2 linked regions of the Pigmentiphaga aceris genome follow. The protein of the gene in region 2 interacts with the protein of the main gene of each other region in a pairwise test. Links are inferred from orthologs where the notes say so. Each region holds a gene or a part of one and is shown on either strand. Other genes may lie near its edges.

The links.
Region 1: the proteins of FXN63_RS24795 (region 2) and mrdA interact in binary tests that used the Escherichia coli proteins (3 or more experiments, as listed by UniProt). The link is inferred for Pigmentiphaga aceris from one-to-one orthologs.

The regions. Positions count from the first base shown.
Region 1 is NZ_CP043046.1:6,034,714-6,041,076, forward strand. What follows is about bases 2,395-5,290. They hold mrdA (penicillin-binding protein 2), read right to left. Parts: upstream 4,843-5,290; coding sequence 2,947-4,842; downstream 2,395-2,946. Other genes in these bases: rodA (rod shape-determining protein RodA), read right to left, coding at 2,395-2,897; mreD (rod shape-determining protein MreD), read right to left, coding at 4,931-5,290. Outside these bases: FXN63_RS26085 (methyl-accepting chemotaxis protein), read right to left, coding at 1-870; FXN63_RS26090 (CHRD domain-containing protein), read left to right, coding at 1,255-1,701; more of rodA, read right to left, coding at 1,767-2,394; more of mreD, read right to left, coding at 5,291-5,479; rod shape-determining protein MreC, read right to left, coding at 5,483-6,363. UniProt on the Escherichia coli protein: Catalyzes cross-linking of the peptidoglycan cell wall. Responsible for the determination of the rod shape of the cell. Is probably required for lateral peptidoglycan synthesis and maintenance of the correct diameter during lateral and centripetal growth.
Region 2 is NZ_CP043046.1:5,763,022-5,769,577, reverse strand. Bases 3,066-6,154 are described here. They hold FXN63_RS24795 (penicillin-binding protein 1A), read right to left. Parts: upstream 5,760-6,154; coding sequence 3,372-5,759; downstream 3,066-3,371. Other genes in these bases: FXN63_RS24790 (shikimate kinase), read left to right, coding at 6,104-6,154; cyaY (iron donor protein CyaY), read left to right, coding at 3,066-3,299. Outside these bases: FXN63_RS24815 (Fic family protein), read left to right, coding at 1-1,252; lysA (diaminopimelate decarboxylase), read right to left, coding at 1,453-2,745; LPS translocon maturation chaperone LptM, read right to left, coding at 2,745-2,933; more of cyaY, read left to right, coding at 2,964-3,065; more of FXN63_RS24790, read left to right, coding at 6,155-6,556. UniProt on the Escherichia coli protein: Cell wall formation. Synthesis of cross-linked peptidoglycan from the lipid intermediates.

The sequences.
Region 1 (6,363 bases), 270 kb from region 2 along the record:
CTTGATGACGCCGCCGATCTCGCCGGTGGCCTGTCCGGTACGTTCGGCCAGGCGGCGCACCTCGCCCGCCACCACGGCAAACCCCCGCCCCTGTTCACCCGCGCGTGCTGCCTCGATGGCTGCGTTCAAGGCCAGCAGATTGGTCTGGTCGGCAATCTCGCGGATGACACCGACAATGCCGCCGATCTCGTCGGACCGCTGCCCCAAGGTGCCCACCAATACCGCCAGTGCGGCCACGCTGTCGCGAATGCCGCTCATCTCTTCGCCTGCGGCTCCCACTACCGACGCGCCATCGCTGGCCAGGGCCTCGGACTGATCGGCCAATGACTCGGTTTCGTCGGCACCCGCCGCAATCGATACGGTGCTGCTGCGGATCTGTTCCACTGCGCTTGCGCTCAGATCGGACAAGGTCAGTTGTTCTCCCGCGCCCGCCAATACCTGGGCTGCCGCACTGGACAGCTCTGCCGCCGCGCCCGCGACTTCTTCGGCAGCACCGCGCACTTCGTCGATCAGCCGGGCGTTCTCGCGCGCCATGTCATTGAGCCGGATGGCCACTCGCGCCAGTTCGTCACGGCCGCGAACTTCCGTGCGAGCCAGCAAGTCCCCTTCCGCCAGGCTGTCGACCGTGGCCAGCAAGGTGCGGGCAGCTGCGGACATCGACAGGTAAAGCGCCAGAAACAGCCACGCGCCCAGCGCCATCGCCGTCCAGGCAGCCGCATCCAGCACAGCTTGTGCAGCGGGTGGCAGAACCAATCCGTCCAGAACAGCCGCCAGCGCCGGCATGGCCAGCAACAGCCCGATCAACAAGAATTTGCCTGACAGATTGAGACGCTGCATCAGGCTGAGGGCGGGACCCATGAATACGTTCATCCTGGCGCTCCTTGCGCGTGGAGGGGCGACTGCGGCGATGCCAGCCTGAACAACCGCAATACGCAAAAAAAAACGTCCCCATGACCAAGGTGATTTCGGTCTGCGGGGACGTCTTTGTCCGGTGGACGAACCGTCGTTGGTTGGTCACACCGAGTTGATGCAAGGCCCATGCCATCGCGTCAGATCATGCCGTGCAAGGTCACTGCACGGTCTCCACGCGAGTGCCGCCCCGTCGTAGCGCATGCTGCGAGCATGGTGCGCACCGGCAAGGTGCAAACAGTCGCAACATGGCGCTATCCGGTGCGATGGGCTGGAGATATATTGAATGCGCCGATTGCCGATCCCGGTGATCGCCTTCCCCCACCTCTGCCCAGGAAAACGACCATGACGCACATTCGCAAGGCTGCGGCCGCTGCCGCTCTGACTGCTCTGGCGCTTGTCGCCGGTTGCGCCAACACACCGCTCGACCCGAACGTGGCCGCCATGCGCGCGAGCCTGAGCGGCATGAGCGAGGTTCCGCAAGTGGCCACGCAAGGCATGGGTGAGGCCGAGGTCTGGCTCAACAAGCAGACCAATGTGCTGAAGTGGAAGGTCACCTATTCCGGCCTGTCGGGCCCGGCCACCATGGGCCACTTCCACGGCCCGGCAGTTGCCGGCGTCAATGCCGGTGTGGTGGTGCCGTTCCAGAATCCGGTCACCAGCCCGATCGAGGGTCAGACCACGATTACTGCGGCGCAGGCGAAGGAACTGACCAGCGGGCTGTGGTACATCAACATCCACACCGCCGCCAATCGTGGTGGCGAGATTCGCGGCCAGGTCCTGCCGCGTTAAGCGTTTGTCGGGGCGGCTGCGCTGCCCCGACAGTTACTGCTTGCAGAAGGGCAATCCGCCGTTCGCTAGTTCTTCTGCACCAGCGGCCGGTGCCGCTGAATCCCCATCAGAATGCCGGCTGCGCACCCCAACGTCAGCAAGGCCGTGCCTCCGTAGCTCATGAACGGCAACGGCACCCCCACCACCGGCAAGATGCCGGTCACCATGCCCATGTTCACAAAGGCATAGACGAAGAACACCATGGATAAGGCTCCCGCCAACAAGCGGGTGTAGAAGGTGGGTGCCCCCGCCGCAATCGTCAGCCCTCGCCCGATCAGCAGCACATACAGGAACAGCAGCACCAGGTTGCCGATCAGCCCGAACTCTTCGGCGTAGACCGCGAAGATGAAGTCAGTCGTGCGCTCGGGGATGAATTCCAGGTGGGTCTGCGTACCCTGCATGTAGCCCTTGCCCAGCGTTCCCCCCGAGCCGACTGCAATCGTCGACTGGATCGTATGGAAGCCTTTTCCTAATGGGTCGGTATTGGGATCGAGCAGCGTACACACCCGGTGCTTCTGGTATTCGTGCAAGACCACCCAGTCGATGTCGGGCTGGCACAGGAATTCTTCGGAAGCGACCAGTGCCCCGATGCCGATCACACCAGCCAGCGTGATTGGCACCAGAAGCTTGAACGACAGGCCCGCGAAATACAGCACAAAGAAACCTGCGCCGAACACCAGCAGGCCGGTGCCCAGGTCAGGCTGTTTGGCGATCAGCGCAAAGGGCAGCAGCAGCAACACTGCCGCCACCACGAAGTCGCGGAAACGCACCTGCCCTTCGTGGCGATGGAAGTACCAGGCCATCATCATCGGCACAGCGATCTTCATCATCTCGGATGGTTGAATGCGCGTGATGCCCAGGTTCAGCCAGCGCGTGGCCCCCTTGCTGGTTTCACCGGCCACCTCGACCGCCACCAAAAGCAGCACACCCAGCAAGTACGCCGGCACAGTGACGCGCATCAGTGCGTGCGGGGAAAACTGCGCGGCGATCCACATCGCCACCAGCGCGATGCCGAAATTGCGTGCCTGATCGGCGAAGCGCCCATCGAAGCCGCCACCCGCCGAATACATCGACACCAGGCCAACCAGCGCCAGCAGGCTCAGGATCAGCAGCAGCATCCAGTCGAACACCCAGATGCGCGCCACCAGCGCCCGCATCCAGTAATACCGGTTCATGGTCGTCATGCTGCTGCTCACTACTGCTCTCCTAGTCCCGCGCCGTCAGATCAGGCGTGACCGCTTTATCGGGCTCGGTCGGTTTCTTGCCTTGCAGCCAGTAATCGAACACGCGGCGTGCAATCGGCGCGGCTACCTTGCCGCCGAAACCGTCGTTCTCGACGATCAGCGCTACCGCGATCTTGGGGTTGTCGGCCGGCGCAAAGCCCATGAACAGGCCGTGGTCACGCAGGCGTTCGTTCAGCTTGGCCGCGTTGTAGCGTTCGCCCGCGCGCAGGCTGTACACCTGGGCGGTACCGGTCTTGCCGGCCGCCTGGTACGGCGCGCCGATGAAGGGCCGCTTGGCCGTGCCTTCGCGCACCACGTCGGCCATGGCGCGTTTGACGAAGTCCAGGTTGGCCTGCTTGAGCGGGATGGTGTAGCTGGGGTCGCGTACCGTCAGCGTCTGCGCACCGGTGCGGCTGTTCTGCACCGCACGAACCAGGTGAGGACGCATGAACACGCCGTCGTTGGCCAAGGTGGAGGTGGCTTGCGACAGCTGCAGTAAGGTAAACGAGTTGTAGCCCTGGCCCACGCCCACCGACAGCGTTTCGCCCAGATACCAGCGCTGCTGATCGGGGCGTCGATACGCCGCGCGTTTCCATGCAGTTGACGGCAGCACACCGGCTTTTTCACCGCTCAGGTCGATACCCACTTTCTGCCCGAAACCGAAGGGTTTCATGAAATCGTGGATGGCATCGACGCCGATGTCGTTGGCCAGCGAGTAGAAGTAGGTGTCCGAAGACACCACCAGCGCCTTGTGCAGATCGATGTGGCCATAGCCCACGTCACCGGCATTACGGTAGCGGCGGTCGGCGAATTCGAAGAAGCCCGGGTCCCACATGGTCTGCGTCATGTTGCGCTTGCCCATCTCCAGACCCGCCAGCGCCATGAAGGGCTTGTAGGTCGAGCCGATCGGGTAGGTGCCGTACAGCGGGCGGTTGATCAGCGGGCGGTCGGGCGATTCGTTCAGCGCTTTCCAGTTCTCGACATCGATACCGTCGACGAACAGGTTGGGGTCGAAGCCCGGGCGCGACACGAAGGCCAGAATGTCGCCGGTTGCCGGTTCGATGGCGACCAAGGCACCACGGCGATCACCAAAGGCGGCTTCCACCAGCTTCTGCAGTTCGATGTCGATCGACAGCACCAGGTTGTCGCCGGTGACCGGCGGCTTGCGCGACAAGGTGCGCACGGCCCGGCCGCCTGCGGTGATTTCGACTTCTTCCACGCCGGTGGTGCCATGCAACTGGGCTTCGTAGGACTTCTCGATGCCTTCCTTGCCGATGTAATCGGTACCGCGATAGTTGGCGGCGTCTTCCGTCTCATCCAGGCGATTCTGGTCACGCTGCGAAATCCGGCCGATATAACCGATCACGTGGCCCGCCGATTCACCCATCGGATATTGGCGGAACAGGCGGGCACGGACATCGACACCGGGGAAACGGAAACGGTTGGCGGCAATCCGCGCCACTTCTTCATCCGACAGGCGACTGCGGATCGGCAGGCTCTCGAAGCGACGCGACTCTTCCATCAGCTTGCGGAAGCGGCGGCGGTCGCGCGCATCGATGGTGACCACATTGGACAGTTCGTCAATGGTCTTTTCCAGGTCAACGACCCGTGACGGCGTAATTTCCAGCGTGTAAGCGGAATAATTGCGCGCCAACAGCACGCCGTTGCGATCCAGGATCAGGCCCCGATGCGGCGGAATCGGCACGACCGATATGCGGTTTTGCTCGGCGCGTGCGGAATAGGCGTCGTGCTTGTAGACCTGCAGCCACCAGAAGCGGGTGCAGAGCACGCCGAAGCACGCGAACACCACCAGCATCGCGATCAACAGCCGCCCACGGAACCGCCGCATTTCGCGGTTCGAGTCCTTGATCTCGGTCATCGCCGTCCGGTCGCCAGCGTGAAAGCCGGGAACCACGACTGAGAGCGATATCTCTCGCGCACGGAATCTTGCATGCCGCGCCTGCTCCTCAGATCGGACGGGTGTCGTCGCGCTCGGGCGCACGACGTTGGGGGGCGAGCAGCAGGCGGTCGGCGATCGGCCACAACGCGGCAGCAACCACGCTGTCCAGCATCCAGCTCCAGCCCGGCCAAGTGCCCGACAGCGCCGCACGCACGCTGTAGACCACCAACTGGGTAACCAGCAGCAGCGGCAACACATGCAGGGCCTGGCCTATCGGCCCGAACCACTGAATACGCCGATGCAGCGCGATCGCAAAATAAGACAGCAGCGTGTAGGCAAGCGCGTGCTCGCCCAGCAGACGGGCCTGGTGCACGTCCATCAGCAGACCAAACAGGAAGGCCGCAAACATGCCGATCTTGCGCGGCTCGTGCACGCTCCAGAAGATCAGGCACAGCGCCAGCACGTCTGGCACCCCGGGCCACTGGCCCCAGGGCATCAGGTTGATCATCCAGGCGATGACAAGCGTCAACCAGATGAATCGTGGGTTGACGGGTAACAGCAGGGGCTGCGCGCCAAACAGGTGCGAGCGCGGGAGGGTTGAAGGTGCTTTAGGCATAGGTCAGGGACGCCGCGCCTGACGACGCCGCACTTCTTCGGCAGCGGGAAGTGCCGGTAGTTCCGACTGAACCGTCTGCAAGACCAAAAAATGCCGGTAACGGTCGAGTCGGGCTACCGGCTTGGCAAGAATTCGTGCAAAACCTGAAGAACCGTCACGCTCGACCGTATCGACCTTGCCCACCGGCAAGCCGGCGGGATAGATGCCATCCAGGCCACTCGTGACCAGGTCGTCGCCCACCTGCACGTCGATATCGGACGCCATGAAACGCAGGCCCAGGCGGCCCGGCGCTTCGTCGCCGAAGGCGACCGAACGCACGCCGTTACGCAGCACCTGCACCGGCACCATCTGGTCCCGGTCGGTCAGCAAGGCAACTTCGGACGTAAGCAGTGACACACGAACGACCTGACCGACCACGCCCCCGTCATCGATCAGGGGCATACCTGCGGCCAAGCCGTGTTGCGAGCCCTTGTCGACGATCAGCCGACGGCTGAATGCGTCACGGACTTCATATAGCACTTCAACCAGAACCGAGGGCACGCGAACGCGTGCGCTCGCACCGAGCATCCGGCGCAATTGCGCGTTTTCTTCGGCGAGTTGGGTGGCGCGCGTCGTGACTTGCGACATCTCGATGCGCTGGCGAGCCAGGTCGTCAGCTTCCCGCTGGAATTCGGTCTTGCTTTCAAAAAACACGGTGGTCTCGTTCCACATCGTGCCGGGCAGGAGCACGACGCGCTGGAACGGGTAAAGCGCCACGGCGACGGCCTGGCGCACCACATCGAGTGTCTGAAAACGTGCGTCGACGATCAAAAGCGCGATCGACAGCAGGGAAAAGAAGACCAGCCTCACCCAAACGTCGGGGCCCTGCTTGAAGAAGGACGGTG
Region 2 (6,556 bases):
TCGATTTAGACAAACGCCGAACAGCGTTCCGATTCGCCGGGCATGCCACTTGTGGGAATGGCTGACCGGGCGTCCGCTTTCTGTCGGTGACGTCACGGTTGCCGGTGCCTATGTTGATTTGTTCTCCGCTGACGAGTATGTCACTGCTGACAGACCCATCAACGACAAGCGGTTTCGTATCCGCAACAACGCCCTGGGAACGGCCGATTTTTCCCCAGTAGTTCGTCGCGAAGCACTTGCCACTGCACCTTCGCTTGCAGAATTGCTTGAACGCGCGCGCGCAACGCTGGCGTCTGTCACCGATCCAGTCTTGTACGAGCGAGCGCTAAGCTATCTGTACCTCTCCGAAACGCGAAGTAGTTTTGCTATCGAGAAAGAGAGCCCCAGCTCGGACAAGCAAGAGCGATTCGTACAGTTGCTGCGCCGAGCGGGCGAGACGCAGCAGGTCAGCGAGGACTGGCTGGTGAGCCTTCAGAACGCGGTGGTACGTGATGTGTTCAGCCACGAGGCGTCATATCGAACACGGCAAAACTGGCTGGAGAACGCCGACCGGATCACCTTCTTTCCCGTACCCCAGGAGGATCTCGCCCGCGCCATGCAAGGGTGGGAAGCATTCAACAACCGCAGTCGATGTGCCGATGTGCTCGTCAAGATGGCAATTTCGGCTTTTGGTTTTGTCTACCTGCACCCATTCCTTGATGGAAATGGTCGGCTGCATCGCTTCCTCATCCACCATGTGCTGACTCACTCTGGGCTGCTACCGCCAAGTGTCGTGGTGCCTGTGTCGGCAGTGATCCAAAAGCACATTGCAGACTATCTTGGGGTATTGGAAGGCTTCTCAAAGCCCGTCACGCGATTGTGGAACTATGTGCGCGCAGATACCGAGCCACTCGTGTTGGCACATCCTGGTAGCGGTGCCTACCGATTTTTCGACGCCAGTCGTGAGGTCGCTTTTCTTCATCGGATGGTCCAGCTTGCCGTCGAGGACGAGATTCCGCGCGAGCTCGCATGGCTGAGTGGTTACGACAGAGCATTTGAGCTTCTGAACAACGAGTTCGACTTGCCACGCAGCGACCTGTCCGCGTTGATCCGAATGGCCCAATCTCAGCAGGGAAGATTATCGATCAACCGGCGCAAGCAGTACGCTCACTTACCCGAAAATGTATTTGCCCGAATTGAGCAGGTGGTGACGGAGGCGTTCAGCCTGAGCCACCCTGAAGACATCACGCCATCGGACAACAGCAATTCCTGATGTTCTTCTTTGAGAAACCCCAGATTTCTGAGAGAAATTAACGAAATACGATGGCGGTGAACGTTTTTCGATGAATGGCTCGCCGCGCCAGGACGTACGCAATGAAAAACACCCCAACAGTCGGAACGGGCGTTCGACGGTTGGGGGGCATTCACAGATGTCGCCAAAGTAATTGGCAAGCGGTCAGTGGCCAAGCCCGTTCAGGGAAGGACCGACTCACTCGCAAACAACTCATCCACCGTCTCACGCGGGCGGATCACATAGGCCTTGTCGCCATCGACCATGACTTCGGCTGCACGCGGGCGCGTGTTGTAGTTGCTGGCCATCACCATGCCGTAGGCACCGGCCGATTCCAGTGCCAGCAGGTCACCTTCGCGCAGGGCGATGCGACGGTCGCGGGCCAGCCAGTCACCGCTTTCGCAGATCGGGCCGACCACGTCCCACTTGCGTGAGGCTTCATCGCGCGGGCTGACGGGCAGCACGCCGTGATACGCGTCATACAGCGTGGGGCGGATCAGGTCGTTCATGGCCGCATCGACAATCGCGAAGTTCTTCACTTCGGTCGTCTTCAGATATTCGACACGGGTCACCAGGATGCCTGCGTTGCCGGCCAGCGAGCGGCCCGGCTCGAACACCACCTTGCGGTCGCCGTAGCCGCGTGCCTCGATGCGTTCGAACAGCGCATCGATCAGCGTTGCGGCCGGGACCGTGGTTTCCTTGTCGTAACGGATGCCCAGGCCACCGCCCAGATCCAGGTGTTCCAGATGGATGTTGGCAGCTTTCAGTTCGTCGGCCAGGTCGAGCAGCTTGTCGAGCGCGTCCAGGAAGGGCGACAGTTCCGTGATCTGCGAACCGATGTGGTAATCCACCCCGACCACGCGGATACCGGGCAGCGCAGCCGCCGTGCGGTAGGCCGCTACGGCCTGATCGATGGCGATGCCGAACTTGTTTTCTTTCAGCCCGGTGGAAATGTACGGGTGCGTGCCGGGATCGACGTCGGGGTTGACGCGCAGCGACACGGGCGCGCGTTGGCCCATTTCGTGGGCGACTTCCGACAGGCGCAACAGTTCGGGCAGCGATTCGACGTTGAAGCACATCACGCCGGCTTCCAGGCCCGCGCGCATCTCGGCAGCGGTCTTGCCGACGCCCGAGAACACGACCTTGGCCGGATCGCCGCCAGCCGCCAGCACGCGGCGCAATTCACCGGCCGACACGATGTCGAAACCCGAGCCCATGCGTGCGAATTCCTTCAGCACGGCCAGGTTCGAGTTGGCCTTCATGCCATAACAGACCAGCACGTTGCGGGTGCCGATGGCGCTGCGATAGGCCTCGTAGGCGGCACGCAATGCGGCGCGCGAATACACGTACAGCGGCGAACCAAGCTGCTCGACCAGTCCGGTGATCGCGACGTCTTCGGCGTACAGGGTTCCGTTGCGATAAGCGAAGTGGGGAGCGCCGACGGGCGTGGGGAATGCGATGGAAGCAGAGGTCATCACGAAGAACTTGAGGATTTGGAGGGCGGCTTTTGCCCAGGGAAGAACAAGGGGCCTTTCTGGCCGCAGCCTGCCAGCAGTCCGAGGACAAGCAGCGCAGCACCCAGGCGGGTGGCTACAATGCCCTGATGACTGCCGGCACCCGGGCGCCGGAGCGTGGTGGATCGCACCGCGTGTGAAAGCTTCATGCCCAGATCCGCACAAATAAAAGTGAAATTATGAACGAAAGCGAATTTCTTGCCGTGGCTGTCGCGGTATTGGACGCCATCGAGGTCCAGGTCGACCGTTGGTACGACGAACAGGACATCGATATCGAGGGTGAGCGTAACGGCAATGTGCTGACGCTGAGCTTCGAAGACCGTTCACAGGTGGTGATCAACACCCAGGCTCCGATGCAGGAGATCTGGGTGGCATCCCGCAGCGGTGGTTTCCACTACCGCTTGCAGGAAGACGGCAGCTGGTTCGACTCCCGCAACAACAAGGAGCTGGCCGATGCGCTGTCGGAAATCATTTCCGAGCAGGCCAATACCGGCTTGCGTGTCAGCCTGAGCTGATACCTGACGCTGATGCCCGACTGAAGAAAACCCGGCGGCAGCTGTCTGGCTGCCACCGGGTCTGCGCCGGTTTTACGGAGTCACCTGACCCGAGGTGCCCCAGGGACGGTTGGAACCCGCAGGCGGGAAGTCCTGACTTGGTGGCAGCGCCTGGCGATTGCCACTCGTATTGCCCCAGCTGTCGATCAGGTTGCTGAGCGGGTCTTCGGCCGGCTTTGGCACACCGATCGATGCAATCGCCTGACCCGGCGGGAATTCGTCGAAGTAGTAATCACCATTGACGAACTTCAGACCCGGAGGCGGCTTCTGCTCGCGTTCCGGCACGCCCTTCAATGCCTTCTGCATGTAGTCCAGCCAGATCGGCATGGCTGCGCCACCGCCGGTTTCGCGTGAACCCAGCGACTTGGGCTGGTCATAGCCCATCCATGCAATCCCCACCAGTGCCGGCGTGTAGCCCGCGAACCAGGCGTCAACCGAGTCATTGGTGGTGCCGGTCTTGCCACCCACGTCGTTGCGCTTCAGGCTCATCGCGCGATTGGCCGTGCCGGTACGCACGTTGTTGCGCAACATGGTGTCAGCCACGAAGGCAGTGCGGGCGTCGATGGCACGCACTGACTCGTCGCCAGCCTTGGGCGGACGGGCTTGCATCAGCACCCGACCCGAGCTGTCGGTGACCTTGTCGATCAGGAAGGGCGTGACGCGATAACCACCATTGGCGAACACCGAGTAAGCGCCTGCTTCTTGCAACAGCGTGACTTGGCCTGCACCCAGCGCCATGGTCAGGTAGGCCGGATGACGGGCCGGGTCAAAGCCGAATCGACCTACGAAATCTTGGGCGTACTTCGGGCCGATGGCCTGCAGGATGCGGATCGACACCATGTTCTTGGACTTGGCCAGCGCCGACTTCATGGTCAGCGGCTCGCCGTAGTCACCGCCGTAGTTCTTCGGCTCCCAGCGCTGCGAACCGGTCTGCGAGGCTTCCAGCACGAAGGGCGAGTCGGAAATCACGGTCGATGGGGTCAGGCCCTTTTCCAGCGATGCCGCATAGATGAAAGGCTTGAAGCTGGAACCCGGCTGGCGCCAGGCTTGCGTCACGCGATTGAACTTGCCGCGGCTGAAGTCGAAGCCGCCGACCATCGCCTTGATGGCACCGTCGGTGGGGTCGGTCGACACGAACGCGGCCTGTACTGCCGGTGCCTGCAGGATTTCCCAGCCGGTCTTGCCGTTGTTCAGCAGGCGCACGATGGCGCCACGGCGAATCTTCTTCGCAGGCTGGGCCTTGTCGGTCAGCGAAGCGGCCGCAAACTTCAGGCCGCTGCCAGTGATTTCGATGATGTCGTTGGAACTGCGCGCAGCAACCACTTTCTTGCTGTCGGCCGACAGCACCACGGCCGCGACCAGGTTGTCGTTGTCCGGATGATCGTTCAGGGCGTCGTCGATGAACTCGTTGAATTTCTCCGGGTTCTTTTCCAGGCCGTCGGGCAGGTCTACAAACGCGTCGGGACCGCGATAACCGTGGCGACGTTCGTAGTCCAGAATGCCTTCGCGCACCGATGCGTAAGCCGCATCCTGGTGGTCTTTCAGCACGGTGGTGTAGACATTCAGGCCGCGCGAGTAAGTCTCTTCCTTGTAGATGTCGTAGACCAGCTGGCGGGCCAGTTCGGCCACGTACTCGGCGTGCACCGCGAATTCGCCGCCCAGCGGCTTGTTCTTCACGACTTCGGCGGCGGCCACGCGATATTCGTCGGCCGTCAGGTAGCCGAGGTTGTTCATGCGCTGCAAGATGTATTGCTGGCGCAGCTTGGCGCGGGTGGGATTGACCACCGGGTTGTAACGCGAGGGTGCCTTCGGAATACCTGCCAGCATGGCGGCTTCTGCGGTCGAGATTTCAGACAGCGGCTTGCCGAAGTAGATGCGCGCGGCAGAGGCGAAACCGTATGAACGCTGACCCAGATAGATCTGGTTGATGTACAGCTCCAGGATCTGGTCTTTGGTCAAGCTGGCTTCGATCTTGAAGGTCAGCAGGATTTCATACAGCTTGCGGGTATAGGTTTTCTCCGACGACAGGTAGAAGTTCCGCGCCACCTGCATCGTGATCGTGCTGGCCCCCTGGCTCTTTTCCAGGTTCACCAAGTTGGTGAGTGCTGCGCGCGTGACACCCGCCCAGTCGATACCACCGTGCTGATAGAAGCGATCGTCTTCCGCCGACAGAATGGCCGACTTGAGCACGTCAGGCACTTCGTTGATGCGGACCACATTGCGGCGCTCTTCGCCAAATTCGCCGATCAGGACGTTATCTGCGGTGAAAACGCGCAACGGCACCTTGGGGTGGTAGTTGGTCAGCGCATCCAGATCAGGCAGGTTCGGGTAGGCCAGCGCAAGCGCAAGCCCCACCAGCAAAACACCGCAGGCGGCCAAACCGGCAAAAATACCGGCTAGCTTAAGGAAAAATCGAAGCATGGAGAAAGCGGGCTCTCGAGAAAGGGCGTCGAGGCAATGTACGCCGTCGGCCGGACCGATGAAGGATTGCAAGGGGTCCAGGGCGCCATTGTCGGCAGACTAACTCCCTGATTATAAGGAGTGACGGGAACTTGGACCTGAAATGCCGATTTGGGTTCTGTAACGAATTGAGCCGGCAGCATTCCTTACTTGTAACGTGCCCATCACCACAGGCTTTGCCCGCTAGGGGGCGCTTGCTGGATAATGGAGCGGTGATGCATCCATCCAACGAAACTCTCTCGCTCTTCCCGGACGAGCCGGTCCCGCAACCGGCCGGTCCCGTCACGCCCATTTATCTGGTGGGCATGATGGGGGCGGGCAAGACCACCATTGGTCGCGGCCTGGCGCGCGCGCTCGGCCGCGAGTTCGTCGACGTCGACCAATTGATCGAAGATCGCTGTGGCGTGCGCGTGCCGGTGATCTTTGAGCTTGAAGGTGAGGCCGGGTTCCGCCAACGCGAATCCTGCATCATCGACGAGTACACCCGCCGACCCATGCTGGTGCTTGCCACCGGTGGCGGCGCGGTGTTGTCGGAGACCAATCGTCGCATGCTGGCTGAACGCGGGTTGGTGATCTACCTGCGCGCCCGTGCCGACGATCTGTATCAACGCACCAAGGCCGACCGCAATCGCCCCCTGCTGCAGACCGCCGATCCGCTCGGGCGGATCCGCGAACTGCTGGCCCTGCGCGAACCGATGTACGAATCGGTTGCAGACGTGGTGGTCGACACCGGCAAGATGTCGATTGCCCGCCTGGTG